3 regions of the Serratia sp. AS12 genome follow, and region 3 is predicted to be linked to each of the others. Evidence: predicted binding sites of a transcription regulator. Region 3 holds the regulator's gene; each other region holds the start of a gene.
What was found. Region 3 encodes PurR, which represses purine synthesis genes. Its sites were predicted from a motif close to CANGCAAACGTTTGCNTG; they were not measured.

Region 1 (2,277 bases), 2.1 Mb from region 3:
GGGAGCTGGAATAGCAAAAGGCCGGATAAATCCGGCCTTTTCGTTAACGCGCGAACACTCAGAACAACAGGCGGGCGCGAATGGTACCGGCAATCGCCTTCATGCGCTGCAATGCGGCGTCAGCACGTTCGATTTCCGCTTCGATATCGATAACCACGTAGCCGATTTCCGGACCGGTTTGCAGGTACTGCGCGGCGATGTTCACCCCTTCTTCAGCGAAGATCTGGTTAATCTGCGTCAGTACGCCAGGGCGGTTCTCGTGGATGTGCAGCAGGCGGCTGGCGTTCGGGCCATGCGCCGGCAGCGACACTTCCGGGAAGTTAACCGCCGACAGGGTCGAACCGTTGTCGGAGTATTTCGCCAGCTTGCCCGCCACTTCGTCGCCGATGTTCTCCTGCGCTTCCTGAGTAGAGCCGCCGATATGCGGAGTCAGGATCACGTTGTCGAACTCGCACAGCGGCGAGTTGAACGGCTCGCTGTTGGTCGCAGGCTCTTCCGGGAAGACGTCGATCGCCGCACCGGCCAAATGTTTGCTGGCCAGTACCTTGCACAGCGCAGGGATATCCACCACGGTGCCGCGCGAGGCGTTGATCAGAATCGAGCCCGGCTTCATCAGCGCCAGCTCTTCTGCACCCATCATGTTCTTGGTCGACAGGGTTTCCGGCACGTGCAGCGTCACCACATCGCTCATATTGAGCAAATCGGACAGATGCCTTACCTGCTGGGCATTACCCAACGGCAGCTTGTTCTCGATGTCGTAGAAAAACACCTTCATGCCCAGGCCTTCGGCCAGGATACCCAACTGGGTGCCGATATGGCCGTAGCCGATAATCCCCAGCTTCTTGCCACGTGCTTCGAACGAACCGACGGCCAGTTTCTGCCACTCGCCACGGTGTGCCTTGGCGTTGGCGGAAGGAATGCCGCGCAGCATCAGCAACAGCTCGCCCAGCACCATTTCGGCCACGGATCGGGTATTGGAGAAAGGTGCGTTAAACACCGGAACGCCGCGTTTGGTCGCCGCTTTCAGATCAACCTGGTTAGTGCCGATACAGAAACAACCCACCGCCACCAGTTTTTCGGCGGCAGCGAAAACTTCTTCGGACAGATGCGTACGCGATCGGATGCCGACGAAGTGAGCATCGCGGATGGATGCCTTAAGCGCTTCGGTGTCTAACGCACCTTTGTGATATTCAATGTTGGTATACCCGGCCGCACGCAGATTATCTACCGTGCTTTGATGAACCCCTTCCACCAACAGGAATTTAATCCTGTCTTTCTCCAATGATACTTTTGCCATTTACCCGACCCTATATTCAGACTTCAGAAGCGGCTGTTGTGGAACAGCACGCATCCAACATAACAAAAATAACGCGGGCGGCAATACAAACGATTGCCTGCCCGTCAGTACAAGGCTCAGCGTTGTTGCTGGTTTTTGGCAGAAAATGCCAAAGGGAAAGAAATAGACAGAAGCTTTGTGGAGCCAAGGCTCACAATGTGACATATGTCACCAAATTTGGCGCTTTTAATAAAAGATATTTTAGCCAGTGAATTATGCGGTCAGGCAGGATCCAAGACCGCATACAAGATAAAGGCGCACTATACGCGCCTCCATAGCATGGGGGTTATTCAACCACCTTCACGCCGTCAGGCGTACCGACCAGCGCCACATCCGCGCCACGGTTGGCGAACAGGCCGACGGTCACCACCCCGGCGATGCCGTTGATTTTGTTTTCCAGCGCAATGGCATCCATGATGCTCAGGTTATGCACATCGAGGATCACGTTGCCGTTGTCGGTCAGCACGTTCTGACGGTACTCCGGCAGGCCGCCCAGCTTCACCAGCTCACGCGCCACATAAGATCGCGCCATCGGGATCACTTCCACCGGCAGCGGGAACTTGCCCAGCACGTCTACCTGTTTGCTGGAGTCGACGATACAGATAAACTTGCGCGCGATGGCGGCAATGATTTTTTCACGCGTCAGCGCCGCGCCGCCGCCTTTGATCATCTGCATCTGGCGGTTGATTTCATCTGCGCCGTCGACGTAAATATCCAACGAATCCACTTCGTTGCTGTCGAACACGTGGATACCCAGGCTTTTCAGCTTGGCGGTAGAGGCGTCGGAGCTGGACACCGCCCCTTCGATCTGGTGCTTGATGGAGCCGAGTGCGTCAATAAAGTGGGCGGCGGTAGAGCCGGTGCCCACCCCAACGATGGTGCCCGGGGTAACGTAATCCAGCGCTGCCCAGCCAACCGCTTTTTTCAGTTCATCCTGCGTC
Region 2 (2,277 bases), 1.8 Mb from region 3:
CGAACGGGCTCTTCGGATCGTTCGGCACGCTGTTTTTGTTCACGGTGATATTGGCGCGGCCCAGGGCTGCGTCAGCTTCTTTACCGGTCAGGTTTTTGTCAACCAGGTCCAGCAGGAACAGGTGGTTATGAGTACCGCCGGAGACCACTTTGTAGCCGCGCTCCAGGAACACCTTCACCATCGCTTTGGCGTTATCGGCGACTTGCTGCTGGTAAACCTTGAACTCAGGCTCCATCGCTTCTTTCAGCGCTACCGCTTTACCGGCAATCACATGCATCAGCGGGCCGCCCTGGCCGCCAGGGAATACGGCGGAGTTCAGCTTCTTGTACAGATCTTCATCACCGCCCTTCGCCAGGATCAAGCCGCCACGCGGACCCGCCAGGGTTTTGTGGGTGGTGGTGGTGACGATGTGCGCGTGCGGAACCGGGTTCGGATAAACGCCGGCGGCGATCAGGCCCGCAACGTGCGCCATGTCAACGAACAGGTAAGCACCGATGCTGTCTGCGATTTCACGCATTTTTGCCCAGTCAACCAGACCGGAGAAGGCTGAGAAGCCGCCGATGATCATTTTTGGTTTGTGGGTCTGCGCTTGCTTGGCCAGATCGTCGTAGTCGATTTCGCCTTTTTCGTTGATGCCGTAAGGCACCACGTTGTACAGCTTGCCGGACAGGTTGACCGGTGAACCGTGGGTCAGGTGGCCGCCGTGCGCCAGGTTCATGCCCAGAATGGTGTCGCCCGGCTGCAGCAGCGCGGTGTAGACGGCGAAGTTAGCCTGGGAGCCGGAGTGCGGCTGAACGTTGGCGTAATCTGCGCCAAACAGCTCTTTAGCACGGTCGATGGCCAATTGCTCAACGATATCCACGTATTCGCAGCCGCCGTAATAACGCTTGCCCGGATAGCCTTCAGCGTATTTGTTGGTCAACTGGGAACCCTGAGCCTGCATTACGCGTGGGCTGGTGTAGTTCTCAGACGCAATCAGTTCAATGTGCTCTTCCTGACGCACGACTTCTTGCTCCATTGCACGCCACAGTTCGGCATCATAATCGGCAATGTTCATTTCACGCTTTAACATCCGGCATCTCCTGACTTAAATCGGCTAACTAAAAAATCACCAAATAACTACCCGGTTGGGTTCTGGGCAACAGTGTAAACTGTTTTCCCCTACCGAGGATAGGTCTTGACAGAGGTTTTTACGCAAACGATTGGCATGACGCGCTGCAAGGCTTTGATCCGATAAATCACGCCATCCGGCAACGGATTTTTACTCATGCTGAGAATGCGTTTTTTTCATGTTCTGTGAGCGGGATCGTCGCTTAACAACGCCGCAACAAGAATAAGGGTATTTACAGCCCCGGCGGAAATCGCTAGTATTTGCGCAAATCTAAAGATGCATTTAACATGCATCTTTATGAGTATTCCAATAATTGAAGTCAAAGGAGCGCTACCATGCTGGATAGCCAAACCATCGCCACCGTAAAATCCACGATTCCCCTGCTGGCTGCAACCGGGCCTAAACTGACCGCTCATTTCTACGATCGCATGTTCGAACACAATCCTGAGTTGAAAGATGTTTTCAACATGAATAACCAGCGCAACGGCGATCAACGCCAGGCGTTGTTCGATGCGATCTGCGCCTACGCCGCCAATATCGAAAATCTGGCGGCGTTGCTGCCGGCGGTAGAGCGTATTGCCCAGAAACACACCAGCCTGAATATCCAGCCGGAGCAGTATCAAATTGTCGGCGGCCACCTGCTGGCGACGCTGGACGAAATGTTCAGCCCAGGCCAGGAAGTACTGGATGCCTGGGGCAAGGCCTACGGCGTATTGGCGAACGTGTTTATCCAGCGTGAAGGCCAGATTTATCAGGAAAGTGAAAACGCGAATGGCGGCTGGCGCGAACGGCGCGCTTTCCGCATTGTCAAAAAGCAGCCGCAAAGCGATGTGATTTGCAGCTTCGTGCTGGCGCCGGTAGACGGCGGCCGCGTGATTGACTTCAAGCCGGGGCAATATCTGGCGGTCTATATCAATCACGACAGCATGGAAAATCAGGAAATCCGCCAATACTCACTGACCACCGCGCCGAACGGCGAATACTACCGCATCGCGGTGAAGCGTGAAGATCAAGGTAAGGTCTCGAATTTCCTGCACCAGCAGGCCAAAGAGGGCGATGTGCTTTATCTGGCGCCGCCGCACGGGGATTTCTTCCTTGACGTGCAGCCAACCACCCCGCTAGCCCTGATCTCCGCCGGCGTAGGCCAAACGCCCATGCTCGGCATG
Region 3 (2,277 bases):
CAGGAACTGCACCGGGTGCCTTCGGCGGTTAGCTATACTGTGCGGCAACTGGAACAATGGCTGGCGGTACCGCTATTTGAACGGCGTCATCGCGATGTAGAACTGACGCCGGCCGGCACGCTGTTTATTCAGGAAGCGCGCGGTGTCATCAAAAAAATGCTCGACACTCGCAGACAGTGCCAGCAGGTGGCCAATGGTTGGCGTGGTCAATTAAAAATCGCGGTGGATATCATCGTCAAACCGCAGCGCTGCCGTCAGCTGGTGCTGGATTTTTACCGCCATTTCCCCGATGTCGAGCTGTTGGTCCAACCCGAAGTGTTTAACGGCGTATGGGATGCGCTGGTGGATGGACGCGCCGATATGGCGATCGGCGCTACGCGGGCGGTGCCGGTTGGCGGTGGTTTTGCCTTTCGCGACATGGGCGACATGCGTTGGTTGTGTGTCGCCAGCCCACAGCATCCATTAGCGGGGTTGGATGGCCTGCTGAATGATGATCAGCTCCGGCCTTTCCCTTCGCTGTGTCTGGAGGATACGTCACGCAATCTGCCCAAGCGGGTTACCTGGACGCTGGACAATCAACGGCGGCTGGTGGTGCCGGATTGGGCCTCTGCGGTGGATTGTCTGTGTGCTGGGTTGTGCGTCGGCATGATGCCTGCGCATCAGGTGCTGCCGTTGGTGCAGCGTGGCGAGTTGGTGGCGCTGCAACTGCAACAGCCATTTCCCGCCAGCCCATGCTGCCTGACCTGGCAGCAGAATACCCCATCGCCGGCGATGGCCTGGCTGCTTGATTATCTGGGGGATAGCGAAACCTTGAATCAGGAATGGTTAAGCGAAGTGACGCCGGAAACCGCCTTGGCTCCCGGCGCTGGCGACTAGCGGCGGTAATCGATGAAGGGACCGTCGGCGACCGAGCGGCGTTCAACCAGCTTCGGATGTACTTCAATGACTTGCGATTCTTCACGCTTGCTGATGATGCGATCCAGCAGCATGGTGAACGCCATCTCGCCCAAACGCTCTTTGGGCTGATGGATGGTCGTCAGTGCCGGCGTGAAATAGCGGGCGTTGCGCACATTATCGTAACCAATAACGGAAATATCCTGCGGTACGCGTAACCCCAGCTCATCAGCGGCGCAAATAGCACCCATTGCCATGATGTCGCCGCCGCAGAATACCGCCGTCGGGCGCTGTTTCTGCGATAATATCTGGTGCATGGCCTTGTAGCCGGATTCCGGTTCGAAGTCACCCTGTACAATCCACTCGTCGCGTACCTCGATATTGGCTTCTTCCATGGCTTTTAAAAAGCCCTGATGGCGGCCGCCGCCGGTATTGCGCGCTAATTGGCCCGGAATGGCGCCAATCTCACGGTGGCCACGCTCGATCAGATAGCGGCCGGCCAGATAACCGCCTTCGAAGGCGTTGTCGATAATGGTATCGGTAAAATCACCGCGCGCTGCGCCCCAGTCCATGACCACCATCGGGATGTTACGGTAATCTTCCAGCATCCCCAGCAATTGATCCGGGTATTCAGAGCACATCACCAGCAGGCCATCGACGCGTTTTTGCGCCAGCATCGCCAGATAAGCGCGTTGCTTGTCCAGGTTATTGTGCGAGTTACACAGGATCAGCGTATAGCCTTTGCTGTAACAGCTGTTTTCCACCGCCTCGATCACTTCGGCGAAATAGGGCGCTTCGCTGGAGGTAGCCAGCAGACCGATAGATTTAGTGTGATTGACTTTCAGGCTGCGCGCCACGGCGCTGGGAGAATAGTGCAGCTCTTTGATCGCGGCCGCAACGGCCGCTTTAGTCTCTTCGGCGACGAAACGAGTCTTATTGATGACGTGCGAAACGGTGGTGGTGGAAACGCCAGCGCGTTTGGCCACATCTTTAATCGTTGCCATGTAAAGAATGACTCCTGAACTCACATGTTGCAGCATGTAAGTGTGATGTTAATCGTTTGCCTGCGTAGATCCTTCTTCCAAATAAGCGAAGCTGAGTTTTTAGTGTGTTGAAGTCGTCAGCGTTTGGTCAGGAGGGCATTTTTGCCGGTACGCAGTTGTGAACTGCGAATTTTGTCCCATATTGAGCCAAAGTGGAAGAGGTAATCAGTATTATAAACCGGGAAATGATAACAAGATTTTATTGTCTAACTGTGGGAAAATGGGTTGACGCATTAATTGTGTGCCTTTTATCCTTGGGATAACCCGTCTGAAAAGGAGTTGTAATGGATACCGATCTGAAAATGTCACTGTTCACCACTGTGTGTGCGCTGGCCGTTAT

Region 1: a site for PurR is predicted at 1,380-1,397, ahead of serA (phosphoglycerate dehydrogenase). Genes of this name have one in related genera too.
Region 2: a site for PurR is predicted at 1,192-1,209, ahead of glyA (serine hydroxymethyltransferase). Genes of this name have one in related genera too.

What each region holds. Positions count from the first base shown of each region.
Region 1 is NC_015566.1:4,415,983-4,418,259, forward strand. It holds gene SERAS12_RS20625 (5-formyltetrahydrofolate cyclo-ligase) at 1-14, shown strand, start outside; gene serA (phosphoglycerate dehydrogenase) at 59-1,297, opposite strand; gene rpiA (ribose-5-phosphate isomerase RpiA) at 1,623-2,277, opposite strand, start outside.
Region 2 is NC_015566.1:4,108,928-4,111,204, forward strand. It holds gene glyA (serine hydroxymethyltransferase) at 1-1,072, opposite strand, end outside; gene hmpA (NO-inducible flavohemoprotein) at 1,447-2,277, shown strand, end outside.
Region 3 is NC_015566.1:2,296,666-2,298,942, forward strand. It holds gene punR (DNA-binding transcriptional activator PunR) at 1-876, shown strand, start outside; gene purR (HTH-type transcriptional repressor PurR) at 873-1,898, opposite strand; gene SERAS12_RS26215 (YnhF family membrane protein) at 2,222-2,277, shown strand, end outside.